2 regions of the Pseudoalteromonas sp. T1lg76 genome follow, and region 1 is predicted to be linked to the other one. Evidence: predicted binding sites of a transcription regulator. Region 1 holds the regulator's gene; the other holds the start of a gene.
The links. Region 1 encodes LexA, which represses DNA repair genes until DNA is damaged. Its sites were predicted from a motif close to TACTGTATNNNNATACAGTA; they were not measured.
Positions count from the first base shown of each region.

Region 2: a site for LexA is predicted at 13,384-13,403, ahead of recN (DNA repair protein RecN). Genes of this name have one in related genera too.

Region 1 is NZ_PQCE01000034.1:1,434-16,570, reverse strand. It holds gene dinF (MATE family efflux transporter DinF) at 1-518, opposite strand, end outside; gene C2M35_RS12515 (polysaccharide deacetylase family protein) at 498-1,538, shown strand; gene C2M35_RS12510 (SCO family protein) at 1,516-2,121, opposite strand; gene cyoE (heme o synthase) at 2,111-3,019, opposite strand; gene C2M35_RS12500 (COX15/CtaA family protein) at 3,038-4,027, opposite strand; gene C2M35_RS12495 (transmembrane cytochrome oxidase associated protein) at 4,038-4,541, opposite strand; gene C2M35_RS12490 (SURF1 family protein) at 4,528-5,259, opposite strand; gene C2M35_RS12485 (DUF2909 family protein) at 5,289-5,591, shown strand; gene C2M35_RS12480 (cytochrome c oxidase subunit 3) at 5,491-6,366, opposite strand; gene C2M35_RS12475 (cytochrome c oxidase assembly protein) at 6,385-6,927, opposite strand; gene ctaD (cytochrome c oxidase subunit I) at 6,928-8,502, opposite strand; gene coxB (cytochrome c oxidase subunit II) at 8,499-9,632, opposite strand; gene lexA (transcriptional repressor LexA) at 9,950-10,567, opposite strand; gene C2M35_RS12455 (STAS/SEC14 domain-containing protein) at 10,774-11,142, shown strand; gene C2M35_RS12450 (DUF924 family protein) at 11,139-11,669, opposite strand; gene C2M35_RS12440 (PaaI family thioesterase) at 11,899-12,429, shown strand; gene C2M35_RS12435 (Abi family protein) at 12,735-13,625, opposite strand; gene C2M35_RS12430 (TPR end-of-group domain-containing protein) at 14,203-15,137, opposite strand, start outside.
Region 2 is NZ_PQCE01000003.1:31,791-46,927, forward strand. It holds partial or broken gene carB (carbamoyl-phosphate synthase large subunit) at 1-2,406, opposite strand, end outside; gene carA (glutamine-hydrolyzing carbamoyl-phosphate synthase small subunit) at 2,425-3,561, opposite strand; gene dapB (4-hydroxy-tetrahydrodipicolinate reductase) at 3,768-4,580, opposite strand; gene C2M35_RS00760 (Na+/H+ antiporter NhaC family protein) at 4,971-6,284, shown strand; gene C2M35_RS00765 (nucleoside-binding protein) at 6,383-7,177, shown strand; gene efpL (elongation factor P-like protein EfpL) at 7,220-7,786, shown strand; gene C2M35_RS00775 (hypothetical protein) at 7,850-8,383, opposite strand; gene C2M35_RS00780 (M48 family metallopeptidase) at 8,399-9,193, opposite strand; gene C2M35_RS00785 (multidrug effflux MFS transporter) at 9,406-10,599, shown strand; gene grpE (nucleotide exchange factor GrpE) at 10,630-11,205, opposite strand; gene C2M35_RS00795 (HrcA family transcriptional regulator) at 11,265-12,209, opposite strand; gene nadK (NAD(+) kinase) at 12,298-13,182, shown strand; gene recN (DNA repair protein RecN) at 13,430-15,103, shown strand.

The sequences.
Region 1 (15,137 bases):
TTGGTGAGCAGCACCAGTAAAAATGGACCACGCCCGTATTGCACGCCGAGCATCCAGCCCAGCAGCACCAGGTTCACCAAGGCCGCCGGGGCACTATAAATACGAATATAAAAATAATTAAAGGCCTGCTCCATGGTTGGCTGCGAAGCATCGGCAAGCAGCGCCATCAGCGACCCCAAAGGTTTTTGTAACAGCAACAAGAGCAGCGCCACCGCCAGCGCCAGCATTAAGCTTTTTTGCAGCGCCTGCACCAGCTCTTGCTTGTCTTCGGCGCCAAAGGCGGCGGCGATAAGCCCGGTAGTGCTCATACGTAGAAAGCCGGCGAGCCAAAACAAGATGGAAATAACCGTTGCACCCAGGGCAATACCTGCTAAATAATGGGCGCTGCCGAGGTGGCCGATAACCGCGGTATCAACCAGGCCTAGCAAAGGCACCGTGATATTAGATAGAATCATGGGCCCGGCAAGCAGCAATAAGCTTTTATGGTGAGTGTTGTTATGTATAGAAAATTGTCCCATTTATTCTTCTCTTTATGCGCCCTGTTTGGCGCCTCTGCCCAGGCAGCGGTTATTTTACAGTATCATCACGTCAGTAAAACCCTGCCCAAGGTAACCAGTGTCGAAGCCGATACCTTTCGCGCCCATTTACAGTATTTGCAGCAGCATGAATTTAAGGTAGTTGCCCTGGATACCCTGCTAAGCAGTCTGCAACAAGGGCAAACCTTTGACGATAAAACAGTGGCTATCACCTTTGATGACGGCTATGACAATAATATCGAGCAGGCCGCCCCTATACTGGCGGAATTTGGCTACCCCTACACCATCTTTGTTAATCCGGCTTTGATCGACGAACAAAAAGGCTATGTGATGACCTGGGCACAACTCAAGGAGCTCAGCAAACAGGGCGCCCTGATTGCCAACCACAGCAGCCGTCATGATTATCTCCATCATCGCCTTGAAGGAGAAAGCGAAGAGCAATGGCGCAGCCGCATTAAAGCCGACCTCACCAGTGCCGAAAAACGTATCGAAGAGGAAATTGGCTACAGCCTGAAATACCTGGCCTACCCTTATGGCGAGTTCAATAAGGCACTGCAGCAGGTGGTGAAAGAGTTAGGTTATATAGGCATAGGTCAGCACTCGGGTGCCCTGGGCCCAGGCAATGATTTTACCCGCCTGCCGCGCTTCCCTGCTTCTGGTTTTTATGCCGACCTGGAAACCCTGGCGACCAAGCTGGAGTCCTTGCCCTTTGCCCTGGCCAAGCTCGACTATAGCGACACTGTAACCGCCGAACCGCGTCCCAAGGTCACCCTGGAATTTGCCGAAAAGGGCTTTCATAACAATCAGTTTGCTTGCTATGTCTCCGGCCAGGGTCAAGCAGAGATCAAGTGGCTCGACGGCAATCACGTGACCGTGCAGGCCAAACAGGATTTAAAACCCGGCCGCGCCCGCTATAACTGCACCGCCCCGTCGCTGCACAAATCGGGGCGTTATTTGTGGTTCTCCCAACCCTGGGTGATCACCCAGGGTAATAGTCAATAATCGCCTTTAGCTCGCGTACCATGACCTCGGTATTGATGGTCGGTACCGAGCCGGCAACAAATTCTGGCTTAAAGATGGCGCGGATCTTCCCATCCGGGTCCACCAGCACCACGGAAGCACTGTGATCCACCAGGTAGTCGCCTTCCTGCTGCTCGCTAATGGCGTACATCAGCCCGAGGTTTTGTACAAAGGGATAGAGGTCCTGATGCGGGGCCGAAACCGCCTTGTACTGAGGATTAAAGTAGGTGATATATTGGCGACGTTTCGCCGCCGTATCCCGCTGAGGGTCCACAGATACAAACCACACATTCAGGTTATGATCTTTTACTTGCGTCTCGACCTGGCGCAATTTCGCCAGCGTCATGGGGCACACATCCGGGCAGCTGGTATAGCCTAAAAACAGCAGATCCCACTGCCCTTGTAAATCGGCCACACCAACTCGCTCGCCATGCTGATCTTCCAGACTAAAGGCATTTATCACCCGTGGCTGCTCATACACCAAGGCCTCCACATGCAATTCCGGCTTGCTACAACCCAGAGTCAAGGTTGTAAGCGCCCCAATCAGCCACCACTTAAGCGACATAAAATACCCACTTATCAATAAATAATGCGACAAAGAGTAACATTAAATGCAGGATAGAGAACTTAAAAACACGCATTGCCGATTGATGCTGAGGCTCGCGCTTTAAGCGCCAGGCATAGGCGATAAACATCAGGTTAAGCGCCGATGCCGCCAGCAGATAGAAGAGCCCGGACATGCCGATCAGATAGGGCAACACACAGACCAGAGCCAAGAGCACGGTATAACCGAGCACACAGGTTTTACAAAAATCGATACCATGGGTGACCGGCAGCATGGGAATATTGGCGCGGCGGTAATCCGCTTCACGGGCAATGGCCAGAGCCCAAAAGTGCGGCGGCGTCCAGGCAAAAATAATCATCACCAAAAGCCAAGGCGCGGCGGCCAGCTGCCCGGTTTCACTCACCCAGCCCAATAACGGCGGCATGGCACCGGCCAAACCACCAATGACGATATTTTGCGGCGTTGCCCGCTTAAGAAACAGGGTATAAACCACCGCATAGCCCACCAGCGCCAGCAGGGTTAACAAGGCGGTCAGCCAGTTGGCAGCGCCGACTAGGGCAACAAAGCCAATGCCACCGAGCAGCGCGGCAAAGGCAAAGCCCCGTCCCTCACTGACCTTCCCCTGGGCCACCGGGCGATGGCGGGTGCGCGCCATCTTCGAGTCTATTTCACGGTCGACAATATGGTTGATCACCGCCGCCGCCGCCGATAGTAAACCAATGCCGAGCAGGCTGATCAGCTGCAGCACCCAGGAGCGCCCCATATCCGGCGCCAGGGCCAGGCCAACCCAGGCGGTCAGTACCAGCATCAGTACCACCTTGCCCTTGCACATGGCCAGGTAGTCGCGCCAGCTTGCACAGTGCGACAGAGAGCTCGTTAAGGTTATTGCTTTACTCATAATTCTTCTCCTTCGCGCCTAACATTTTCGTTTTTGTAAATAGCACAACCGCACCAGGGTCAGCAGCAACAGCAGGGCCATCAGGTTATGCGCCAGCGCCATCAACAAGGGGATCTGCAAATAGATCAGGGCAACTCCCAGGGTGAGTTGGGCCGCCAGGGCGGCACCGACCGCTAAGGCCGCATTTTTAATGGTGCGCGAATAGGCAGCTTTATATACCCGCCACATGGCCGCACCGACAATCAAGAGTGTCATCAGAGCGCCAAAGCGGTGCAGCAGGTGAATAGACATGCGCGACTCGTAGGAGAGCACCCCATACTCGTAATTGGCATGCTCCATAGGCAAATGGAACACCTCGGCCAGGGAAAACGCCTCACTGCCTTCACACAGGGGAAAACCAACACAATGGGCGGCGGCATAATTGGCCGCCAGCCAGCCCCCTAAGGCAATCTGCACTACTACCATACTCAAGGCTGCCATGCTCCAACCCTGCAAGCTCTTGGCACCTGGGTCGCCACCGGGCACGGGGCGACTGTGGTTGCGCAAATACAAGAGCCATAACAGGCTGGCAATGGAGAAACCACCGAGCAGGTGGCCCATCACCACCAGAGGCTGAAGGTTCATGGTCACGGTCCACATACCCAACATGGCCTGGAAGATCACCAAGAGCACAAGCACCGTGGGCAAACGCACCGGCATACGGACCTGCTTGCCATAACGCCACGCATACAGGGCAATGGCGAGGATCAACAGCCCCAGGGTGCCGGCAAAGTAACGATGCACCATTTCCTTCAATGCCTTACCCTGATCCACCTCCATACCGGGAAAGTTTTCCTCCACCGCGGCGATTTCATGGGCCTTATCGGGCACGGTTAAAAAGCCATAACAGCCGGGCCAGTCGGGGCAACCCAGACCGGCATCGCTCAATCGCGTATAGGCCCCCAGGCCCACCACCAACACGGCCAATAAAGCCGTAGTTAACACCAGAAATTTATAGTTTTTTGTCATACTGGCCTCTTTAACTGCTACGCGCATAATTAAGTAGTTTTTTTAGGTCCTTCAACAATCCCTTGTGTACCAAGCGATTGGCGTCGGCTTGTGGAGCAAAGTCATACTCCAGCACCACCAAACCATGGTGGTCGATTAAATACAGGCTGCCGGCATTCAGCTGCGCCGGAGCCCTGTTAATATGAATACTGGGCATGTCTTGCGCCTTGGGTGCTGCTTCGCCCAAGACGGCAATGCGCACCTTGTCTTTATTTTTACCCAGAGCCACATAGAGCGACTGCAGGTCCTGCCATTGCTGCGCACAGCCCTGACAGGGCTCGGTATTAACCAGGGCTATGGTCCAGGGCGATGGCGGGTATTGCTGCCAGTCGCTCAGTTCTACCTGCTCGCTCATCAGCCGCCCTTGATTACTCTTATGGCCGGGCAGCCAGCCGGAATACAAAACCGCCACAGCGGCAACAATGGGCAGCAAAAAGCAGCCGATAAATAACATAAGGGGTTTAGGTAGCTGCATGCGTTCTCCTTGCTCGCCAATAGGCACTTAAAGCAATCACCAAGGCCGCCAGGGCAATTAAAAACCACTGCCAGGCGTAGGCCTTGTGCTTGTCTGCGGACATGGTGACCGGCTGGTAATGGGGGATGGCGCCTATGCCATCAATGGCATCTTGGGCATAGACCATAAAGGGATATATGGGTTTGCGGGTTTGCTCGCTCATCTGGGTGATGGCGATCTCTTGAATACGTTTGGGCCAGCCTTGCGGGGCCTGAGTTTCGCTCAGGGTAAACTGCGCCAGTGGGCCTTCTTTGACCAATGCCTGAGTCAGGGTGATCCCTGATGGCAAGGTGATAGTGGGCAGTTCATTGCGCTTGCTGGGTGCCGGCACAAAGCCGAGATTGACCAACAGCCAGTGACTGGCGCCAGGCGCCAAGGCCAGCACCAGCAAATCATAGCCGACTCGGCCCTGATACACCTGATTGTCCAGCAGCCAGTATTCGCTCTGCAACTGAGCATCAAAGCGCACCTGCAAACCGGTGGCATCTTCGCTTTCGATATAGCGCAGCGCCTTGGTCAAAGGCATGACCCCCTGAGCCGACCAGGAATCCAGCAGCTGTTGTCTTTGCTGTTTTTGTTCTGCCCGTTCAAGTTGCCAAAAACCCAAGCGAGTACAAACAGTTACCGCGAGGATAACCAGCCCTATCCATAAAATTGCGCTAAGCTTAGCTGTAAACACTCAACCACCAACCTCGGAGTATCCGTATCTTGCTTATTAAAATTATAATTATTGCGCTCTTGCTGACCGTCATTTACACCCTTTTCCGCGCCTTACTGGCGATGATAAAAGCCGATAACAAGGTGCCTATGTCGCGCTATTTGGGCAAACGCGTTGCCCTGTGCATCTTGGTACTTATTATTATTTTGCTGGCGCAGCAGTTTGGTCTGCTGCGCTTTAATCAATCACCGATCACAACACATACACAAATACAAACAGGCACAGCCACACCACATCTACAAAGTGCCAGTACCAGGCCGCCGCTTGAAAGGCGAAATGCTTTTCGCTGCTAAAGTGGCCCTTTAACACCCGGATCCAGACCACAATAAGCATTATGGTGCCCAGGGTTACGTGCAGGCCGTGAAAGCCGGTAAGCAAGAAGAAGGTATTGCCGTAAATGCCGGAATCCAGCTTCAGTCCTAAATCCTGATAGGCATGCACATATTCATAGGCTTGCAGGCCCAAGAAACAGATACCAAGAACTATGGTCAACAGCAGGAACAAGGTCAGTGGCGTGCGCTTATCTTTTTCTATGGCGGTGTGAGCAAACTGCAAGGTTACCGACGACACCAAGAGGATAATAGTGTTGATAAGCGGCAGCCCCTGCCAGCCCATGGCCTGGGTGCTGGTGCCATCCGGAGTGCTTTCCAGCGGCCATGCAGATGTGAATTCCGGCCATAACACTTCGCCCGTCATCACATTATTGCCATCGCCACCGAGCCAGGGCACCGCCAGCATACGGGCGTAGAACAAGGCGCCGAAGAAGGCGGCAAAGAACATCACCTCGGAGAAAATAAACCAGCTCATGCCCTGTCTGAAGGAGCGATCCATCTGCATCGAGTAGAGACCGCCATGGGACTCGCTGATGACATTACGAAACCAGCCCACCAGCATGTACAGCAACACGGCAATACCGGCAAACAACAGGTAATGGCCATGGCTACTTTCCTGCTCCATTTGCATCACGGTTAGACCCGCACCGGCGGCGATAAAGAACAGCGCCACCGCGCCGACTATCGGCCAGGGACTTTGCGCCGGCACATAGTACTTTTGATACTCTTCACTCATATTCATGCCTCATTTGGGTTATCGCGCCGCCGCCACTAACGACTCGCTATGCTTGGCGCTGATATCAAAAAGCGTATATGACAGCGTTAGCTCCTCGTATTCGGGGGGCAACGCCGGATCGACATAAAATCTTAATTGATATTCTTGTTGTTCGTTGGCCTGCAAGGTTTGCTGGTCAAAGCAAAAGCACGCCAGTTTATGTAGGTATTTTGCCGCTAACCCAGGAGAGACAGACGGAATGGCTTGCATCACCCGGGCCTGATCGCTGGTATTGGCCGCCGCAAAGGTCACTAGGCTCATCTCGCCGGGCTTAACCACCACAGACTGCTGCTTAGCGCTGACCTTAAAGGGCGCACCGCTTTGGGCATGGGTGGTAAAGCTCACGGTAACCTCACGGCTGTTATCCACCCGCTCGCTTTGCTGCGCCTGCTCCATGGAGGGTTTGCCGTTAAGGCCGGTGACATCGCAGAACACGTCGTACAAGGGCACCAGCGCAAAGGCAAAGGCGAACATCGCCAGGGTGCCTAATAAGAGCTTTCTTAACAGCGGCATATGGTTCATTTATTTCACCTCGGGCGGCGTTTCAAAGGTGTGATACGGCGCCGGTGAAGCCACCTGCCACTCTAAGCCCTCGGCTCCGTCCCACACCTTGGCCGGGGCCTTTTCGCCAGCCTTGATGCATTTAAACACCACGGCCACAAACAGCAGTTGCGATAGACCAAAGGCAAAGCCGCCGATACTGATGATGGCGTTAAAGTCGGCAAACTGCAGCGCATAGTCGGGGATACGACGCGGCATGCCCGCCAAGCCAACAAAGTGCATGGGAAAGAAGAGCACGTTGACGCTTATCAGCGACATCCAGAAGTGCCACTTCGCCAGGGTGGTGTTGTACATATGCCCGGTCCATTTCGGCAGCCAGTAATAGGCCGCGGCCATAATGGAGAACACCGCCCCGGTAACCAGCACATAGTGGAAATGCGCCACCACGAAGTAGGTATCATGGTATTGGAAATCCACCGGTGTAATCGCCAGCATCAGGCCGGAGAAGCCACCCAGGGTAAAGAGCACGATAAAGGCGATGGCAAACATCATCGGCGCTTCAAAACTGATGGAGCCGCGCCACATGGTGGCCACCCAGTTGAACACCTTGACCCCGGTGGGCACGGATATCAGCATGGTGGAGTACATAAAGAAGAGCTCGCCGGCCAGCGGCATGCCGGTGGTAAACATATGGTGCGCCCAGACCACGAAGGACAACAAGGCAATGGACGCGGTGGCATACACCATGGAGGAGTAGCCAAAGAGTTTTTTACGCGAAAAGGTGGGCACTATGGTGGAGATAATACCAAACGCCGGCAAGATCATGATGTACACCTCGGGGTGACCGAAGAACCAGAAAATATGCTGGAACATCACGGGATCGCCACCACCGGCGGCATTAAAGAAGTCGGTGCCGAAGTATTTATCCGTCAGTACCATGGTCACCGCCCCGGCCAGAACCGGCATTACCGCAATCAGCAGGAAGGCGGTGATCAGCCAGGTCCATACGAACAGCGGCAGCTTCATCCACTTCATGCCCGGCGCTCTCAGGTTGACGATAGTCACTATGACGTTAATGGCACCCATAATGGAGCTGATACCCATAATATGGATGGCAAACACAAACAGCGCGGTATTGTCGTTGCTGTAGGTGGTCGACAGCGGCGCGTAGAAGGTCCAACCAAACGCCGGGCCGCCCCCATCCATAAACAGCGACATCAGCAAGATCGCAAAGGCGAAGGGCAGGATCCAGAAGCTCCAGTTGTTCATGCGCGGCAAGGCCATATCCGGCGCCCCGATCATCATGGGGATCATCCAGTTGGCCAGGCCGGTAAAGGCCGGCATCACCGCACCGAAGACCATGATCAAGCCATGCACCGTGGTCATCTGGTTAAAAAAGTGCGGGTCGACTAATTGTAATCCCGGCTGAAACAGCTCGGCGCGGATCACCATGGCCATGGCGCCGCCGGTTAAAAACATCAGCAGCGAAAACAGCAGGTATAGCGTGCCTATGTCTTTATGGTTAGTGGTAAAGAGCCAGCGTTTAATGCCAGTCGCAGGCCCGTGATGTTCGTGTGTTGCAGCTGCTGTACTCATTGTTCTTCCCCATCAATAAAGGCCTGGATCGCACTTGGTTGCACCGTATCGCCGGTGTCATTACCAAAGGCATTACGCTGGTAAGTAACAACGGACGCGAGCTCTTTAATAGTGAGCTGGCTAACAAACGCCTGCATGGCGGTGCCAGGTTTACCGTGTACCACGATATCGATGTGGTCTTTGATTTCGCCGGTCGCGATTGGGCTGCCCTTGATTGCCGGGAATACTCCGGGAACGCCGAGACCAGTCGGTTGGTGACAGGCTACGCAGCGGGTCATATAGATCTTCTCACCAGTGCTCATGAGCTCGTCATGAGACAAGGTTTGGTCGAGTAAGGCAGCATCGGCATCGGCCTGGTCTAACATCGCTTGTTTTTGCGCCGCCAGCCAGATATCAAACTCCTCAGGGGATTTCGCTTCAACCACCACGGGCATAAAGCCGTGGTCCTGACCACACAGCTCGGCACATTGACCGCGATAGATACCCTCTTCGTTAACCTTGGTCCAGGCCTCGTTGATAAAGCCTGGGTTGGCGTCTTTTTTCACCGCAAAGTCCGGCACCCACCAGGAGTGAATAACATCGTCCGAGGTCATCAGAAAACGCACTTTTTTACCGGTTGGGATCACCAGCGGCTTATCCACTTCCAGCAGGTAGTTTTCGCCTTTATTCTCGGCATTTTGAATTTGCTCCTGAGGGGTGGCCAGCAGCGAATAAAAGCCCAGATCATGGCCCATGTATTCGTAATGCCACTTCCACTGCGAGCCGGTCACCTTAATGGTGATGTCCGCCTTGCTGGTGTCTTCCATGGCGATCAAGGTCTTGGTCGCCGGCACCGCCATGCCGATAAGGATAAGAAAGGGAATAGCGGTCCAAAGAATTTCGACCTTAGTGCTTTCATGGAAGGTGGCGGCGGTAACGCCCTTGGATTTACGGTGCCTGAGCAAGGCCCAAAACATGACCGAGAATACGATCACCCCAATCACACAGCAGATGATAAATATCGTCATATGCAATTGGTAAACATTCTCGCTGATATCCGTCACCCCGGGGCGCAAGTTGTACTTGCTGTTGGCCAAGGCCAGATGGGGAGCAAACAAACACAGCAACATGAGGGAGCAAAGCTGCTTCATGTACCATCTCCTTAACTACGCGCAACGCAAAAAGGGAAGAGGCAATTACTGCTAGCCAATCTTCGTTATTATTATGCTTGGACTGGCCGATTCAATTTTCTGCAAACAAAGTGCGCAAAAAGCAACCAGCAAAGCCTGTAATATAACCAATTAGTCAAGAATTGAGCGAATAGCAAGAAATGAAGCGTTTTTGTTTTTCTTTTTTAAATAAATATTTGGGGGATATTCAAACTGTTAGCGCGTAAGGAAAGAAAGGAGAAAAGCGCCGTAAAACCCCCAATAAACGGCGTATCGGGGGCAAAAATACCGAATAAAACCTACATCCAGTCGGCGTTTCGAATTACACCAACGGCTAAGCCCTCAATATCAAAGGATTCATGTTCTAAATCGACTTCGATGGGAGCAAATTCTTCGTTTTCCGCATGCAGGAAAACCTTGCGGCCCGCCTTTTCCAGGCGCTTCACGGTTACGTCGTCACCCACTCGGGCTACCACCACCTGACCGTTTTCGGCCACTTGCGCACGGTGTACCGCCAGCAGATCGCCATCAAGAATACCGATATCCTTCATACTCATGCCGTTAACCCGTAGCAGATAATCCGCCGCCGGTTTAAACAACATGGGGTCGATTTGGCAATGGCTCTCGATATGCTCCTGCGCCAAAATGGGCTCACCGGCGGCAACCCGACCGATTAACGGCAGGCCTAATTGCTCCGGCTCTTCTTCCTCAACCAGCTGAATACCGCGGCTGGCACCGGGTTTCATTCTGATCACCCCTTTTTTGGCCAGCGCCTTCAGGTGCTCCTCAGCGGCATTGGCACTGCGAAAACCTAATGTTTGTGCAATTTCGGCGCGCGTCGGCGGCATGCCTGTGTCTTTAATAAAGACTTTGATCAGCTCTAAAATTTGCGATTGGCGATTAGTTAAAGGGCGCATACAACTGGTTTTCCATACAGTACATTTAACTGTGAGTATATACAGTTGTCAGAAAATCGCAAATATATTCAATGATTTTGCTGCTGCCACAGTCAGGAGTTATTTCTAAGCTGTATCAGCGACTGCGCAAATACTTGAAAAAGCGCCTACAGTTATAGGTAGCCGATTTCGCATCGAAGCATTTTAAATGAAAGAAGGAACCCAATATGCTCTGTATCAGCCTAGATAATGAACATGATATTGGCGTATTTACCCCCCATGGCGAGTTGTCTGCCGCCGACTTTATAGCCGCCGTACGTATTATAGATCCCTATATAGAGCGTCATGGTGGACTCAAGGGGCTGATGATAGCCACCCGTCACTTTCCCGGCTGGGATTCGTTTGCGGCCTTGTCGGCGCACCTGCGCTTTGCCCGCGACCACCATAAGAGAATCAGCAGGATAGCCGTAGTTACCGACTCTCCCCTGGCCATGCTCGGCGAGCATTTAACGGCGCATTTTATCAGTGCCGAAATCAGAGCCTTTCAATATGACCAGATGGAGCAAGCACGTAACTGGGTGAGTGAGGCCGATTAAAAACTGCTGTTGGGCGTTTCTAAAAATGCTGTTTCCTCTGGTGTCGACCGACGCCCGAGTATAGCGTTGCGATGCGGGTAGCGACCAAAGCGGTCGATAATCGCCTTATGGGCCAGCTCATAGGAATAACTCTCCAAAGGCCGAAACAGGTGCTCGGCAAGCATATGAATGACGGCACTTTCGCTGTGCATATAAGGCATGTATAAAAAGCCACGCTCCTGCTCATTGAGCAGCAGGTCGTAGCCCTTTTCTAACGCATGCTGAGCCAGGCATAAGGCCTGAGCATCCTGGGCAAAGGCACTGGCGGTATCGCGATAGATATTACGGGAGAATTGATCGAGCACGATAATTTCACTCAGGGCACCGTGGGCACTGCTACGCCAATGATAGAGCTCTCCCCGACTGGCGGCGCGGTGAGTCTTGGCAAACAGCTCGGTAACCCTAGCATCGAAGGTCGCACTCTTTTTAAACCAGTCCTCGCTGTTGCACTGGTTAAACCAAAAATCATACACGGATTGAAAGTCCATAGACCCTCCTTCAACATTTACACCCAGGTCGTTACTGACAGTCTAGTCAAATCCGGCCCTCAGGTGATAGCAAGGCCGCCGAAGATATCGCCGCCCTGTTCCTCTTTTTGCGCTCGCTAACCGTCGTAAAAGGCTTGCAGAAGCCCAGGCGAGTGCAGCACTATGTGGAACACAGTGCCAATGAGTGCAAATAACCCCCTTTAACCATGCCGCCGTATAAGGAATCTGTATGAGTATTCAGAATCATGAAAACGATCTACCGGTCACAGAGCAGCCAGACTCGAGTGTAAGCGAAAACACCCCAAGTATTTGGGCCCAGGAAATCGATTTTGATCTTTGTCGGGAACTCGACCTCGGCGTTGGCGCCAAGGGCACGCTTATGACCAAACTCGGCATTGAAATCAGCGAAATCGGCCCGGATTACCTGGTGGCCACCATGCCAATCGACAACGAGCTCTACAACCCCATCGGCATAGTCCACGGCGGCGCCTACGTGGTACTGGCCGAAACCGTCGCCAGCTACGCCGCCAACTTCGCCGTCGACATCAATAAATATTACTGCGTCGGCCAGGAGATCAACGCCAACCACCTCAAAGCCTCACGCACCGGCACGCTCAAAGCCGTAACCAAACCCGTGCACCTGGGCGGCCGCTCATCGGTGTGGGAGATTAAGATCTACAACAGCGCTGGCGATTTGTGTTGTATTTCAAGGATGACCGCGGCGGTGGTTGAGAAAAGGAGTAAAAGCGCAGGGCTTTAATGGGGGATTGTTCTAGCGAGTTTGGTGTTCGCTCTTTAGAACGATTTGCAATTTGAGATCTTGTCGGGTCGCCGACTACGACTTAGAGGAAATGCTTGTCCATTTCCTCTAAGAACTCCTAGGACACCCCAACATTTGCTTGATGCTTCCGCATACTGTGGCGGCCAACGCACACAGCGAAACTCGACATCGTGTCTCGATTCGCTTAACTCGGCGTCCTGCCTCGTTGTGCTACCCGCCCCACCATGCTCAGCGCAAATGTAAGGGGGCTCAGCATGGCGGTGAGATTTGCGTAAATTATTTAACTATTGCCACATTGGCAGTTGTTGCCAATGTTCTGGAAAACCCATAGGGGCTGTGTCAATATCATGATTATCTATCAACGCTTTTAACCTGCTCTTCCAACTATGTTCAGGGCTAATTTTATCCAACAAAAAGGCTAGCATTACCAGTGTGTTGTATAACTCGCGGGGACTATGAGCGTTGAGGCTCTGTATTAGGTAATCAGGGCCATTATGTGGCAATTTCATGCGAAAGGTGAAATCTCGGTTCCATAGCCGAGCATGATGGGCACAGATATTTCTCGCAGTGGTTAGATGGTGAAGGAACGAAGCAAGCACAGCTTCATTAAGATCATAAACCTGCGCAATGTCCATACGTATACGGCGGCGCTTAAGATTGCCGTAACAACGCGATAACCACCCAAAGCTCATAACTTCACTGATAATCCAGATAGCAGGTGTGGCTTCTTGGTATTTTTGGGCCTGCTTCTTAATATTCCTGTCGGAAGTTCGATTTACTTCACTGAGCAAGTTATCCAAGAAGGAGTCATGAGCGAAATCCTTCGCATTAAACAGTTCCTTGTTTAGATGCGCGTGTGACCCACCCTCTTTGGCCACGTGATAGGCCCACTGAGTACGTAGCGATACTTCAACCCTTTCTATTGCATCAAGCAAAAGCAGCCTTAATTCCCGATCAAATACATACAGATTCAGAACGCTTTCAAAGCTGGTATCGGGTTTAAATTGGTGAGTGTTGTGGTCACCAATAAAAGACCACCAATAAGTACCTAAACGGTAGTAATTAATATGGCGAAGGTAGGCAAGTGCCCGAGGGCGATCGGTAACACGCATACCCCGCTCTATAAGACGGTCTAGTTGCTGCTCGAAAGATAAAGGTGGCTTATCAAATTCCATTTGCGTCACACCAAAAAATTAACCCCTCACAGGGCGCTGTTCTTATGGGTAGCGGGAGGGGTGTTGTTACCGATAATTATACAGTGTGTATCGCCTTTTGCAATTTGAGTTGAGTGCATCGCGTATCAGCACGCTCAAAGCCGTGACCTAACTCGCACACCTAGGCAAGCGCTCATCAGTGTGGGAGATAAAAATTTATGACAGCGCAGGGGACTTGTGTTGTATTTCAAGGATGACCGCGGCGGTGGTGGAGAAGACCAAGGGTCGCGGGCTTTAAGAGGGTTTCTGATTTTCAAGTGCGGTGCTAAAAAACAGGGGCGATGAGATGTTTTTTAGAATCATGCCATAGCTTCACACCCACATAAAAATGGCCGCTTGTCGCGGCCTTTTTAGTCAATAATAGGAGGGGTTAGATCCTGAGGTGTAAAATTACCAATAAAGTATTTCATAGCAGTAACCTCTAAATAAGACTTTGAACTATCATTGAACTGACAAAAAAGACACTTACAAGGAAGCGTCTCTACTTGTGATGATAGTACACTAAACTAGAGCATTGCAACATCAAAATAATTAGGCTTTAAACAATTTCGAACTCTTTTAGTAATTCTATAAATTGAACATTATGCTTAATCCCTTCAAAGTCTGACTCTTTTGGAATCTGGTTTCTAACGCTTTCGTCCTTGTCTTTGGTTAGGGCTTTGCGCAATTGCTCAATTATGAGGTCTAGTTCTCTGCCATTTAATGCTAAATAGCATGCATAGTTATAGTGCATTAGATATGTCACCTCTTCTGAAAATTTGATAGCGGATTCAATGGAAGTCAGTGCAGCTCCTAATTCACCCATTCGCTTCTGACAACACGCTAACTTCCACAACACACTTGGATCTTGAGGGAAACTATTCAAATATTCATTAAAGTAATCGATACCTTTTTGATAGTTACCTTCATTAAGAGCAACAGCACCCTGTAGTTTCAGCTGTTCGAATTTCAAATTATTCATGTCTTCAGATACATTGGAAACTCGTTCATCAACCACTTTTATGTCTGCACTAGCACCTGACGATAAGTTAACTTTTTTACTAAACTCTTCGTGCCTATTAAGAAACTCCACAAACTCTTTGAAAACTTCTATTCTGGATGGACAAACTCTATAGCCTTCTCCGTCATTCGGAATAACGATTTCCTCTCTTAGAAGCACATCTGTTGTTACATTTAGCTCTGTACTATCGACAGAAAGGATTTCAGAGGTCATGAGCAATTTGCTATCCGATATTGCTCTCTCTAGAAAAGTTAACAAGTGCTTAGTCTTTATTGATTGGTTCGACACAAAATAGTTGAAGAAAAAAGTATCTTTTGTCGCCAGTTTATTGCAGTTATAGCTCTTGAATAATTTCACCAATTCGCGCTTCTCTTTTTTCTCTTTCCAAGCATCGTATCCTGCTAAAAAGGCTCCAAGCACGACGAGTACACATATAAAAAGTATGCCGTAAATTACAACCCTTGTTATCTGAA
Region 2 (15,137 bases), on a different contig from region 1:
CCTGGCTTAGGCTGTGCGCTGGCAATGAACAGGCCGAGTCACCTGAGTGAACACCCGCTTGCTCGATGTGCTCCATGATACCGCCGATTATAACCTCGGTGCCGTCACAGATGGCATCAACGTCCACTTCGATGGCGTCGTCCAGGAAGCGGTCTAGCAATACCGGTGCTTCGTTAGAAGCAGATACCGCTTCTGTCATGTAGCGACGTAGGTCGTCTTCATCGTAGACGATTTCCATCGCACGACCACCTAGTACGTACGAAGGACGTACAACCAGTGGGAAGCCGATTTCTTTAGACTTGGCTACCGCTTCTTCAAGTGACGTTACCGTTGCGTTGTCAGGCTGAAGCAGGTTCAAACGCTCAACCATTTGCTGGAAGCGCTCACGGTCTTCGGCACGGTCGATGGCATCTGGTGAAGTACCAATGATTGGCACGCCGTTCGCTTCTAGTTCACGGGCAAGTTTAAGTGGCGTTTGACCACCGTACTGCACGATAACGCCTTTTGGCTTCTCAACGCGGACGATTTCAAGCACGTCTTCTAGAGTGATTGGTTCGAAGAATAAACGGTCTGATGTGTCGTAGTCGGTAGAAACGGTTTCAGGGTTACAGTTAACCATGATGGTTTCGTAGCCGTCTTCACGCATGGCAAGGGCCGCGTGTACACAACAGTAATCGAATTCGATACCCTGGCCGATACGGTTAGGGCCGCCACCGATTACCATGATTTTGTCTTTGTCAGACGGTGCAGCTTCACACTCTTCATCGTAGCTTGAGTACATGTAGGCTGTGTCTGAGCTGAATTCAGCCGCACAGGTATCTACGCGCTTGTACACAGGCAAGATTTCAAGCTGGTGACGCTTCTTACGGATTTCCGCTTCAGATACACCGGCAAGCTCGGCGATACGCGCATCTGCAAAACCTTTACGCTTCAGGCGACGTAGGAAGTCAGCAGTAAGACCGGCAAAGCTACTTCTTCGATTTGCTGCTCGTCTTTGATGATGTCTTCGATTTGTACCAGGTACCAACGGTCAACCTTGGTTAGGTTGAATACATCTTCAACGCTCATGCCGTGACGCATGGCATCGGCGATGTACCAGATACGCTCAGCGCCTGGCTCACGAAGCTCGCGAGTGATCTTTTCAATTGCGCCCTTCTCGCCTACAGGCAAGATTGGGTTGAAGCCAGTCGCGCCTACTTCAAGACCACGAAGTGCTTTATGCAATGATTCTTGTTGGTTACGGCCAATCGCCATTACCTCACCTACCGACTTCATCTGCGTCGTTAGACGGTCGTTAGCACCGGCAAACTTTTCAAAGTTGAAGCGAGGGATCTTAGTTACAACATAGTCGATTGACGGCTCGAATGACGCAGGGGTTGCACCGCCTGTGATGTCGTTTTGTAGCTCATCCAGAGTGTAACCCACAGCCAGCTTGGCTGCGATTTTCGCGATTGGGAAACCCGTTGCTTTTGAAGCAAGTGCTGATGAACGAGATACACGCGGGTTCATCTCGATAATAACCATACGGCCGGTGTTAGGACACACACCAAACTGTACGTTTGAACCACCGGTTTCAACACCGATTTCACGCAGTACCGCCATAGAGGCATTACGCATGATTTGGTATTCTTTGTCGGTCAAGGTTTGCGCTGGCGCTACCGTGATTGAGTCACCTGTGTGTACACCCATAGGGTCGAAGTTTTCGATTGAACAGACGATGATACAGTTGTCGTTTTTGTCGCGAACAACTTCCATCTCGTACTCTTTCCAACCGAGCAGGCTTTCATCGATTAAAAGCTCGCTCGTTGGTGACAGGTCAAGACCACGGGTACAGATCTCTTCGAACTCTTCCATGTTGTAAGCAACACCACCACCGGTACCACCCATGGTGAAAGAAGGACGAATAATACAAGGGAAACCGATACGCGTTAGTGTATCCAGCGCTTCTTCCATTGAGTGAGCGATTTCTGCACGCGGGCACTCAAGGCCGATGTTTTTCATCGCTACGTCGAAACGCTCACGGTTTTCCGCTTTGTCGATGGCATCAGCAGTTGCACCGATTAGCTCAACACCGTGCTTAGCCAGTACACCGTGCTTGTCTAGGTCAAGGGCACAGTTCAATGCAGTTTGACCACCCATGGTAGGCAGTACCGCATCCGGCTTTTCTTTTTCGATGATTTTTTCTACCACTTCCCAGTGAATCGGCTCAATATAGGTCGCATCAGCCATTTCCGGGTCGGTCATAATGGTCGCTGGGTTCGAGTTAACCAGGATTACACGGTAACCTTCTTCTTTTAGCGCTTTACAGGCTTGAGCACCTGAGTAGTCAAACTCACAGGCCTGGCCGATCACGATCGGGCCCGCGCCTAAGATAAGAATGCTTTGAATATCATTACGTTTTGGCATTATTACTCCGGTCTCAAATTAGTTAGATTGCGCTTGCATCAGTTCGATAAAGTGGTCGAACAAAGGGGCTGCATCGTGTGGGCCTGGGCTGGCTTCAGGGTGACCCTGGAAGCTAAATGCTGGCTTGTCGGTGCGGTGAATACCCTGCAAGGTACCGTCAAACAATGATTTATGCGTTGCACGAAGGTTATCAGGCAAGCTTGCCTCATCCGCAGCAAAGCCGTGGTTCTGCGCGGTGATCATCACAACATCACGGTCTAGGTCTTTAACCGGGTGGTTACCACCGTGGTGGCCGAACTTCATTTTTACTGTTTTCGCGCCTGAGGCCAACGCCAATAGCTGGTGACCAAGGCAGATGCCGAAAATAGGAATATCTTTTTCTAGGAAGGTTTTGATCGCTTCAATAGCGTAAGTACATGGCTCAGGGTCGCCAGGGCCATTTGACAGGAAGATGCCGTCTGGGTTTAGTGCCAGTACTTCTTCAGCGCTGGTTTGCGCCGGAACTACAGTCAGCTTACAGCCACGGTCTACCAACATGCGCAGGATATTGCGCTTAACACCGAAGTCATAGGCAACAACGTGGAATTTCTCGTCTTCTGGAGCAAGCGTTTTAAAACCTTCACCCAGAGTCCAGCTTGTCTCAGACCATTGATATGTTGACTCGGTACATACTACTTTAGCTAAATCCATGCCTTTTAAGCCTGGGAAGGCTTTAGCGGCTTCTAGCGCCTTGCTTTCATCAACCTCATCACCGGCGATGATGCAGCCGTTTTGCGCGCCCTTATCACGTAGGATACGAGTAAGCTTACGGGTGTCGATATCGGCAATACCTAAAATGTTGCGCTCTTTTAGGTAATCACTGAGTGATTGTTCATTACGGAAATTACTCGCTAGCAGTGGCAAATCGCGAATAACCAGGCCCTTGGCCCAGATCTTGTTCGCTTCTTCGTCTTCGCTGTTAGTACCCGTGTTACCGATATGCGGGTAAGTCAAAGTTACGATTTGTTCCGCGTAAGACGGGTCGGTCAGAATTTCCTGATACCCAGTCATAGACGTATTGAATACTACTTCACCGACTGACATGCCGTCAGCGCCGATCGCAGTACCGCGAAACACTGTGCCGTCTTCTAGGACTAACAGAGCGGATTTAGTCAAGTTAACCTCCTAACAGTAAAAAACGGGAGTAAAAAATGCGACTGATTTACAACCCGTTTAAAGCGCTTAACTAGGCGCATTATGAAATTTTGGCAAATTGGCGATATTCTACACGAGAGTAGCAAAAAGATCTAATTAAATATCAATAAATATAGAAAACGACACCTTTAACACAAAAAAACACCGAAACACCCAAAAAAGCACGTTTACTTACCCAGTTCCAGCACTTCGCGCATGGAATAAAAGCCAGGGTGTTTATTTTGCACCCACTTTGCAGCCCGCACAGCGCCACGGGCGAAGGTCATTCTTGAGCTAGCTTTATGTGTTAATTCAAGCCTTTCCCCCATTAATGCGAAATAAGCCGTATGTTCGCCAACTATATCGCCCGCTCTGAGCACCGAATAGCCAATTTCCTTTTGTGATTTAGCCTGTTCACTTTGTGAGCGGTCATAAACGGCCACTTGATCATGGTCCCAGCCTTTGGCTTCGGCAATGGCTTCGCCAATGGCCAGGGCGGTGCCCGAAGGCGCATCGATTTTATGACGGTGATGGGCTTCAAATATTTCGATGTCCGCGTCGTCACCGAATTTTGTCGCCGCCGTTTGCACCAAATCCAAAAGCAGATTAACGCCAACACTGAAGTTGCGGGCAAAGACGATGGGGATATGTTTGGCGGCCTCATGCAAGCGCTGCATTTGCGCATCATTCAGGCCCGTGGTGCCGATAACCATAGGGATCTTGTTGGCAACGGCAAAGTCTAGGTGAACCAGCATGCCTTCGGGCAGGGTAAAATCGATCAACACATCCAGCTTGTCGCCGGGCGTAAGAGGGGTAAAGGTAAGGGTCTGCGCGCTCTCTTTAAGTCCTTTGACCAGGGTTTCTACCGCCAGGCCATTTAATGGCGACTGCTCACGTACAAAGGCGCCGCTAATACAGGCTTGTGTATCCTCGTTACCCGCTTCCAACAGTGCCTGCCCCATGCGCCCATTGGCGCCCAAAATGCCTAAACCTACACTCATTCTAATCCCCATAATATGATTCATTTTGACTACCCGTATGCTAACGCAGATGGGTGTTAGGTGCTAGGCACAAGCACCGTGCAAACTAAAAGCATCCTTAAGCAAAGGCATCAGACAAATATGGGCTTTGCTTGAGGGCTTAGCTTTAGGTATTACCTATGTGAGTGACACAAATTAGATATCGTTGTTTTTTTGTGCTACAAAAATGAAAAACAATAACAAAAACGTGATCACCATAGACTTTAGCCATCCACACGTTTAAACTTCTCCACTTGGCGCCGATTTGGTCTTTGGCTTGCGGGCGCATGCACAACAGGGCTTAGCTTGTTTTGCAAAATAAATGCAGCTAAAAGAAGGTTTTGGCTGTTGGTGATCGAAATTGAGGTATACATGCAGCCTAACTACAATGCCACTGTGGCAAAACTTTCACTCGTCCCCCTACTGGTCTTTGTCGCTATATTTTTAGGCACGGGTCTGTATTTACAATCGCAAGGCGTTGATTACGCTTTCTATCAATTACCGGCTCCTGTGGCCATTTTGCCTGCCATAGTACTGGCCTTTGTACTCGCTAAGCAGCGCATCAACGAATCGGTAGAAACCTTTATTCGCGGTGCCGGACACAGCAACATCATCACCATGTGTCTTATTTATTTGCTCGCAGGTGCCTTCTCGGCGGTGGCCGGTGCGACCGGTGGTGTGGATGCCATAGTCAATGCCGGTTTATCCTTTATTCCGCCAAGCATGCTGTTGCCCGGCTTGTTCTTGATTTCGGCCGTGGTTTCCACCGCCATGGGCACGTCCATGGGCACAATCGGCGCCATTGGCCCTATTGCCTTGGCGGTATCACTGAAAACCGGCATAGACCCAGCACTGATGGCCGGTACCATAGTGTCTGGCGCCATGTTTGGCGACAACTTATCTATTATTTCCGACACCACAATCGCGGCCACCCGCACCCAAGGCTGTGAAATGAAAGATAAGTTTCGCGAGAACCTGAAAATCGCCCTGCCTGCGGCCGTGCTAACCATAGCGCTATTGGTTTACCTGACCCCTGAGCCTCAACCTGTAGAGGTGGGTGATTTTGACTGGCTTCTGGTGTTGCCCTACGTCTTTATTCTTGTACTGGCGGTTATGGGCTTAAACGTTTTTGTGGTGCTCTTTAGCGGCATTATTTTCGCGGCACTGATGGGTTTTACCTCAGGTTATGAAGGTGGCGCCTTTGTTAAAGACATCTATAAGGGCTTTAGCAATATGCAGGAGATCTTCTTGCTGTCGATGTTTATTGGCGGTTTGTCTGAGTTTATTCGTCGTGGCGGCGGCCTTGATTACCTAGCACGAAAAATCCAGGCGGTAACCAAGCTCGTGGCCAGGTTTAATCGCCAGGTGGCGGATCAGCTGGGTATCGCCGTGCTGGTAATGACATCGAACCTGTGTATTGCCAATAATACCGTGTCTATTATCGTTGCCGGTCCAATAGCTAAAAAGCTGGCCCAGGACGGCGAGATTTCCGCAAAGCGCTCTGCCAGCTTGCTCGATATCTTTGCCTGCGTGCTGCAAGGGACACTGCCCTATGGCGCTCAGGCTCTGCTTCTCGGCGCGACCTTTGGCATTAGCCCTTGGCAGGTATCTACCTCGGCCTTCTATTGCTTTATCTTGGCTATCACTGCGGTACTGATCATCATCTTACGCCGCCATAAGGTATAACCTAGCATCCTGCCCTCCTGCTTACAGTGGCGGCCTAATGCCGCCATCTGTTACAATAGCCGCCGACATTTCTTTTATTTATTAATCACCTTGTAGTTATGAAAATTACCACACCCTTGTTATACGGCGCGGTGGCGCTGTCCTTGTTTGCCAGTGTAAGCAATGCACAAGCCGCAACCTGGAGCCAAACTCAGTTACATGTAAACTATGGCGACTTTAAAAACCCCTTCACTAAAAAAGAAGCGGGCACCAGTATCGTCTCTTTGCAACACGCTTCGGGTTACAGCCTGGGCGATAACTTCTTCTTTATCGATATCATCAATGACGACCTAGAAGATGGTTATCAGGACAGCGATTTCTACGGCGAGTGGTACTCCAACTTCAGCTACAGCAAGATCAGCGGTAACCAAATTGAGCTAGGTCCGCTAAAAGATGTGGGCTTTGTGATGGGCTTTAACGCCGCCGGCGATGCCAATGTGATGAAGTATCTGCCCGGTGTGAAGCTAGACTGGCAAGTAGAAGGTTTTGATTTCTTCTCAACCCTGGTAACCGCCCATATCGATGACAGCGATGGCGTCGGCTCAGGCGGTGCACCGACTGAAAGCGACAGCTGGATGTTGGACCTGGCCTGGGGCGCACCTTTTAACATAGGCGAGCAAAAGTTTTACTTTACCGGCCATGTTGAATATATCGATGAGCGCGACAACGAGTTTGGCGACAAGGTGAAGAGCTGGCTTTTAGCTCAGCCGATAGTGCAATGGGATCTGGGTCACGCCCTGCAAATGCCGGAGCAAACCCTGATGCTGGGTGTTGAGTGGCAGTACTGGCATAACAAATTGGGCACCAACACCACTGAATCTGTGCCGCAAATCCACTTGGCTTGGACCTTTTAATCGGGTAACTTAACCCGGTCAATTAAATTAGGAAGTAAGACTATGCCTAAGGCTAGCGAAATTAAAAAACACGCCGCCATTGAATACAATGGTCGCGTTATGATCGTCCGTGATATCGAGCGCTCTGTGCCTCAGGGCCGCGCCGGTGGTAGCCTGTACCGTATGCGCATGTATGACGTGGTTGATGGCGGCAAGGTTGATGAGACCTTCAAAGCCGAAGACATGCTGAACTTTGCCGATCTACAGCGCCGCGCAGCTATGTTCTCGTACGTTGATGGCGACGAGTACATCTTTATGGATGATGAAGATTACACGCCGTACCACCTGAACAAAAACAGCATTGCCGAGCAGTTGTTGTTTATCGACGAGTCGACCAAGGGTGTGCAGGTAGTGCTAGTAGAAGGCCGCCCGGTCTCTGTGGACTTGCCGACCAGCGTTGAATTGGTAATTGAAGACACCTCTCCGTCAATCAAAGGTGCCTCTGCCAGTGCGCGTACTAAGCCGGCTACCTTGACCACAGGTCTTGTGGTTCAGGTGCCAGAGCACATCTCAAGCGGCGATAAAATTAAAATCAACACCGCTGAGAGCAAGTTTATTAGCCGCGCCTAATAACTACCTCGCAATTAAAAAAGGTGAGCACTTGCTCACCTTTTTTAATTGCTGATTAGCTTGCTAGTCACACTGCCCTGCCGCCAATTCATAACGCTTTTCACCTATGTAATACCACTTGCCATCTTGCTCTTCTATATAGGCACCTGGGTGATAGGGAAGCTGTTGTAGTTCCTCAAGGGAGTAAAAACCAAGCGAGCGCTGGCAACGCCAATAGATCACCTGTCGGCTGGTACGTGCATCCTGAGATTCTATGGTGTGCACCGTATAGGGACCCTCAGAGGTATAGTGCTCAGCGTCGCTCACCAGGCTTTGTCTGCCGATCAGTAACACCACCGTATGTACCGCACAGATGAGCACCACACATTGCAGCGCAATGGTGATGCCGGGGGAATACTGCCGCCGTGGTACGCCCCACCATAAGTAGGCCGTAAGCACCGCCATACCCAGTAATTTAACCAGGTTAAAGGTCGGCGCTATGCCCGCCATAAACTCGGGGCTGCGCCACTGAATGGCAAAGACAGGCGCCGAGATCAGGCTGTCTAAGGTCAAGGCCGCAGCCAGCAGCAAGGCCAAGCACAGGGCTAGCTTAGGCATGCTACAAACCCAGAATTAACGACACTGAGGACGCTTACCCTGACTTCTAGCCTGCTGATACAAGGCGTTGGCACCTTGCATGCGCTTTTGCAATTCGTTAATACGGCTAGTTGGCGCCGGGTGCGTCGATAAGAACTCAGGAGGAGTCGCGCCACCGCTTTGCGCCATATTTTGCCACAGGGCAACAGATTGCTGTGGTTCAAAACCAGCCTTGGCCATCAGCTCCAGACCCACTTCATCCGCTTCGCTTTCATGGGTGCGGCTAAATGGCAATACCACGCCATACTGAGCACCTAAACCAAGCGCCGCCATGATTTCATTGCGATAACCTATCTCGCCCATATCCATTGCCACGGCGCCAATTTGCATACCGGTTTGCAGCATTTGGCTTTGTGAAGCACGCTCATTGGAGTGCTCGGCGATCACATGGCCCACTTCATGGCCAATCACGGTGGCTAGTTGATCCTGGTTCTGCGCTACCTTAAGTAAGCCGGTGTGCACACCTATATGGCCGCCTGGCAGGGCGAAGGCATTGGCCGAGTCTTCCTCGAATACCACCACTTCCCACTTTTGCTGCGCATACTTTGTCGGTAACACCTGGATCACCGCATCGGCCACACATTGTACATAGGCATTGGTGCGCGAGTCGGTGTTAACCTTTTGTTCTTTTTTCATCTGCTCAAAGCTGGCGCCGCCTAACTGGCTCATTTGCGCATCGGAATACAAGGTCACCTGAGTGCGTCCGGTCGGTGAGGTTTTACAACCGGCGATAACGGCCGCCACACTAAGGGCTAAGATTAGTTTTTTCATTATTAATGCTTCCCATTTTTCTCTTGCGCCAAGCATAGCAAACCACAAAGGCAACGCCTAGCGTCGAATAAAGTGTCTAATTAACATAATGTTAATAAGGTTCCCCTATTCTGGCCGAAACCTTGGTGCTATAGTGAACAAACTAGGCACTGTACGCTGCCTGCGCACTTTCCCCTAGTCTCTCCTTCACCAACTTAGAAGATATTGTATCTATGTCCTTAACCGACACAAGAACGCCCAGTCGGCGTGTGCTATTGCCTTTGTTGGCCAGTATTGTGGCTATTACGCCGCTGGCCGTGGATATGTATTTGCCGGCCATGGTGCAAATCGCCAAGGATCTTGGCGCTACCATGCCTCAGGTGCAAATTTCCCTGAGCGTATACCTTGCTGGCTATGCCTTGGGCATGCTGTTTTTTGGTCCCATTGCCGATCAAATGGGTCGTCGCCGTTTGGCGCGTATCGGCCTCGCCTTGTTTGGGCTCAGTTCGGTGGCTTTGGCCTTTTGCGAAGACATCTATCTATTCTGGTTACTGCGCAGTGTGCAGGCCTTTACCGGCGCCGCCGCGACCGTGGTGGTGCCCGGCATTATCCGCCATATTTATCAGCAAAATACCGCCAAGGGCATGAGCTATGTGTCGATGATCATGATGGTTGCGCCCCTGGCGGCGCCCAGCATAGGCTCGGCAATTCTAACCCTGGCACAGTGGCAGGTGATATTTCTGGTACTCGGCGGCTATGCCTTCTCATGTCTTGTCTGGGTGCAGATGCACCTGATAGATATACCCATTTATCGCAGTGAGCACCGTGGTCTGAAGCTGTTTTTTGCCAGCTATGCTGTGGTCCTCAGTGAGCCCAAAGCTCGCGCCGATATACTTAGCTCCATGTTGGCCTCCTTTGCATTTTTCTGCTTTTTAACCTCGGTACCCTTTATCTACCTGGGTTATTTTAAAGTTTCGGAGCAACTTTTTGGCGTGCTGTTTGCGTTTAATGTTATTGCCTTGATGCTGGGTAACTTTATTAATACCCGAGTGGTGCCTAAGGTCGGCTCGCGCAAGATGCTGTATTTTGGTCTGGCTCTGGCCCTTATCAGCGGCAGCGCCTTGTTGGCCTTTAGCCTGATGGAGCAGTCGCTGTACTACATAGTGTGGAGCATAGCGCCGCTAATGATGAGTTTAGGCATTATCGCCTCAAATGCCGATGCCCTTATTCTAATGGAGTTTGAACGTAACTCGGGGACGGCTACGGCTGTCATAGGTACACTGCGCTTTGGCAGCGGTGCTTTAGTGGGACCCTTTTTAGCGCTGATCCACCCGGTTAATGCGGTGCCCTTCTCCAGCATGATGTTTGTGGCTATTATCCTAATCGCCGTGACTCAGCTTTGGCAACGCAAAAAAAATGCCCACTAAAAAGTGGGCATTTTTCTATTAATCAAAAACTTAAGGCGCTTTCGATACCATAACCATGGCCGGGCGTAACAAACGACCGTTCAGGGTGTAACCCTTTTGCATAACCGCTATAACGGTATTAGGTGCGACATCTTCACTCGGTTGCATTGCCATGGCTTGATGAAGTTCCGGGTTAAACGCCTCACCCTGAGGGTTAACCACTTCGACATTGAACTTGGCAACGGCTTCAACAAAGCTTTTGGCCGTCATTTCGATGCCTTCAAGCATAGGAAGCAAGGCTTCATTTTCTTTGTCAGCAAACTCGATGGCACGCTCTAGGTTATCGATCACCGGAAGCAGTTCGTTGGCAAACTTCTCTAGCGCAAACTTATGTGCTTTTTCAACATCTTGTGCAGCACGACGACGAATGTTTTCAACTTCGGCGGCGGCGCGAATCACGCTGTCTTTTTGCTCTTCAACGGTTTGCTTTGCAGCTTCTAATTCCGCATAAAGAGCCGCTAACTCAGCTTCAATGCTTTGCTCTTGTGAGCCCTGCTCTTGTTCTTGCTCTTCTTGAGCCTCAAGGTTTTCCTGTTCGTGTTCGTTAGCCTGTGGTTGCTCAGACATCTTTATATTCTCCAAAAACTGCGTAACTGCGATTCATTATGGGGATGTATTTAGCGGATTCAAGAGTCAAGGTGCTCGATTTGCGCAAATTCTTGAATGATCGCCTCAATCGGCGCCGACTTGGGCAAGATCACGCAAAATCGACTTTGATATTCCTGGTTGGCAAAGTAAGCCAGGCTAAAAACTAAGAAGGGTTCAAAACCCGGTAAGGGCAACTGATCGCCAAACAACACGGACACACCGTTGCGAAACGCCAGCTTATCTTCTATGCCATGTAAGAAGCGCGCACCTATGTTGAGTTCCTGCTCGCTATTTGTGTAGGCATAAAGGTTATTTTCGCCGACCACTATACTGTTGTCGCTGCCAAGTTTATTTCCTAACTCGCGCGTCCACTGCGCCAAGGAGCCATGACAATAATGGGGCGCGGTGCGGCTCATGGCCTTCATTCGGTGCAGTCCTTCAAGCAGGTTTTGCTGCGCAAAAACCGAATTCAACCAGGTCGCAAACTGATAGCGAATATCATCATTGGCCTCAAGGGGCTTGGTAATAAGAATATTGTGGCCCTGACCTTGGCGGTCCAACAGCAGCACCAGCCAATGGGTACGGTCAAAATCCAGCACTTCTACTCGGAACACCCACTGAGTGGTGACCTGAGGCAGACCAACACAGCAACAAACCTTGTAGCGCCGTGCCAGATGGTGGGCAAATTCAACCAGTTTTTCCTGTGGCGGCTGCCAATATTGACCTAGCTGATCTAGATGAAAATAGGAATCGAACCAAAAATCAAAGCCTTGCTGGGTAGGAATACGTCCGGCCGAGGTATGGGGCGAATAGAGTAAGCCCAGTTTTTCGAGGCGTGCCATGGCGTTGCGTACGGTGGCGCTGCAAACCGCCATTCCCTTTTGCTTGGCAATACGAGAAGAGGCAACCGGCAGACCCTGACCGTCGCAGTATAAACTCATTACCGCAGAGAATATCTGCTCATCACGTGGAGATAATTTCATATTGTTATAATTTAGGCTCTTTGCCTCAGTTTCAACCCCACCACTTTTGCGTTACTCTATAAAGAGTTACTTCATTTATGGCACAGATATGAGCGCTTCTTTTAAAACTATTGGCTTAATTGGTAAAGCACATCATGAAGGCGCGGCGCTGACATTACAACGCCTCTATGCCTTTTTGCAAGCTTTAGGTTACCGGGTCTTGGTGGAGCGTCATTATGGCGGGCAATTGGCGAATCCCGAAGATGCCAATCTGGTCGATTTGGTCGAGCTGGGTGAGCAAGCGGACTTGGCCATAGTGGTCGGCGGTGACGGCAATATGCTTGGCGCCGCGCGCGTACTGGCCCGCTTTAATGTTGGCGTGATCGGCGTAAACCGTGGCAACCTGGGGTTTTTAACCGACCTTAACCCGGACGGCTTTGAGCCTGCCTTGGAGCAGGTGCTCAGCGGCCATTACATAGAAGAAAAACGCTTCTTACTGGAAGTGGAAGTATTTCGTCATGCCGAGCTCAAAAGTGCCAACTCGGCGATGAATGAAGCTGTGCTGCACGCCGACAAGGTGGCACACATGATCGAATTCGAATGCTTTATTAACGATGATTTTGTGTTTTCGCAAAAGTCCGATGGCCTGATAGTGTCAACGCCGACCGGCTCCACCGCCTATTCATTGTCTGGCGGCGGCCCTATTCTTACTCCGGGTCTTAATGCCATGGCCCTAGTGCCCATGTTCCCTCATACCCTATCGAGCCGACCCTTGGTGGTCGATGGTGAGAGCGTTATTCGTCTTAAACTGAGCTTGGATAATACCGACAGCCTGCAGGTCAGTTGCGACAGCCATGTGGTGCTAGCCACCCTGCCCGGCGATGAAGTGGTGATCAAAAAAGCAGAAAGGCCGCTGCGCTTAATTCACCCCACGGATTACTCCTACTATAACGTGCTGCGCCAAAAACTAAATTGGGGCTCGCGCCTGTATTAGAGTTACTTTGGAATACATCAGCGACCGGGAATTACACGGCTTTCAAAGCAAGTTAATTGACGCTGGCAAGAAGATAAATGGCTTAGAGCGTTCCCTAAGCCAGGTATCGAGTACAAGATACCTTCTAGAGTGCCTGCCAACAAATACACCGAGCCAGAGCAAGCGCAAATTGTTTAAAATTTAATTTGCAAAAAAACGGACTACTGTATAGATTAACAGTTAGTATATAACTGGATGGATAAACAGTATGCTTTCGGGATTAACTATTTCTAATTTTGCTATTGTTAGCGAGCTTGAAACCCAATGGCATGCCGGTATGACCGCAATCACAGGGGAAACCGGTGCAGGTAAATCGATTGCCATCGATGCCCTCTCTCTGTGCTTAGGTGAGCGTGCCGACGCTGCCGCCGTGCGCCCCGGCGCCAAACAGGCAGACATTAGCGCCCGTTTCGATATTAGTCGCCTGCCCAAGGCTCAACAGTTTTTGCAAGAGCATATGCTGGAGGCAGATGAGCAAGAATGCCTACTGCGACGCGTAGTTGCGAAAAATGGCCGCAGCAAAAGCTATATCAACGGCATCAGTGTTACCGCCGCCCAGTTAAAGGAATTGGGCCAGCACTTATTATCCATCCATGGTCAGCATGCGCACCAGTTGTTGCTGAAAAACGACCATCAGCTGCAATTACTCGATGGCTATGCCGGCCATAAATCCTTACTTGAAAATACGGCGAAAAGCTTTAGCCGATACCAAAAGTTACAGCTGGAGCTGCGCGAGTTAGAGGCCAAGCACGCCCAACAACAGGCGCAAAAGCAACTGCTTGAATATCAGGTCGCCGAGCTCGACGAATTTGCTCTGGAGGACGGCGAATATGAGCAAATCGAGGTGGAGCATAATCGTCTTAGCCATGCCCAGCACTTGCTTGAAGGCTCACAGCAGCAACTTTATGCCTTGTACGAAGGCGATGAGCAAACCATTAACGGTGCTCTACAGCACAGCGCCATTGCCATTAGCGAGCTGGCCGCCATAGATCCAAGCTTAGAAGGCATCGCCGCCATGCTTAACGACGCCTGTGTGCAGGTAGAAGAAGCAAGCCGCGAGCTGCGCGGTTATTGCGATAGCGCTGAGTTGGATCCAGAGCGCTTAACCCAGCTCGATGAACGCCTGGGCACCGCCATCACCTTGGCGCGCAAGCATATGGTTGAACCTAAGGCTCTGGTGGCACATCACCTGCAAATTAAGACGGATCTTGAAGCAATCTGTGTTGACGATCAACGCCTGGCTCAGCTCGATGATGAGATAGCCGAAGCTCTTAATGAATATCAGCAGTGCTGCGAGCTATTATCCGCCAGCCGTAAAGAGGCGGCGCAAGAATTAAGCGAACTGATCGGCGCCAGTATGCATGAGTTGTCGATGGAAAATGGCCGCTTTGCCATTGCTCTCGATTTTGACTCAGCGCGCACACCCAGCCGCCTTGGTTTAGACCGCATCGAATTTTTGGTAAGCACCAACCCGGGTCAACCCATGCAGGCGCTGTCTAAGGTTGCCTCCGGCGGTGAGCTCTCGCGGATCAGTTTGGCAATCCAGGTGATCATCGCCCAGCGCGTGACCACGCCAACGCTTATTTTCGATGAAGTGGATGTAGGTATCTCCGGGCCAACCGCAGCAGCGGTAGGTAAGTTGCTGCGTCGCCTTGGCCAATCTACTCAGGTTATATGTGTGACCCACCTGCCCCAAGTGGCCTCCAGCGCCATGAACCAGTTCTTCGTGGGCAAACAGGTGGCCAATGATGAAACCTTTACACAAATGCTGGCGCTTAATAAGCAAGGCCGCGTTGATGAAATCGCCCGCCTGCTGGCCGGTGACAATATCAGTAAAACCACCTTGGCCAATGCCAGGGAGCTGATTGCAGCTCACGCTTAACATTATCAATGAGTAAAAACAGCGCATAAAAAAA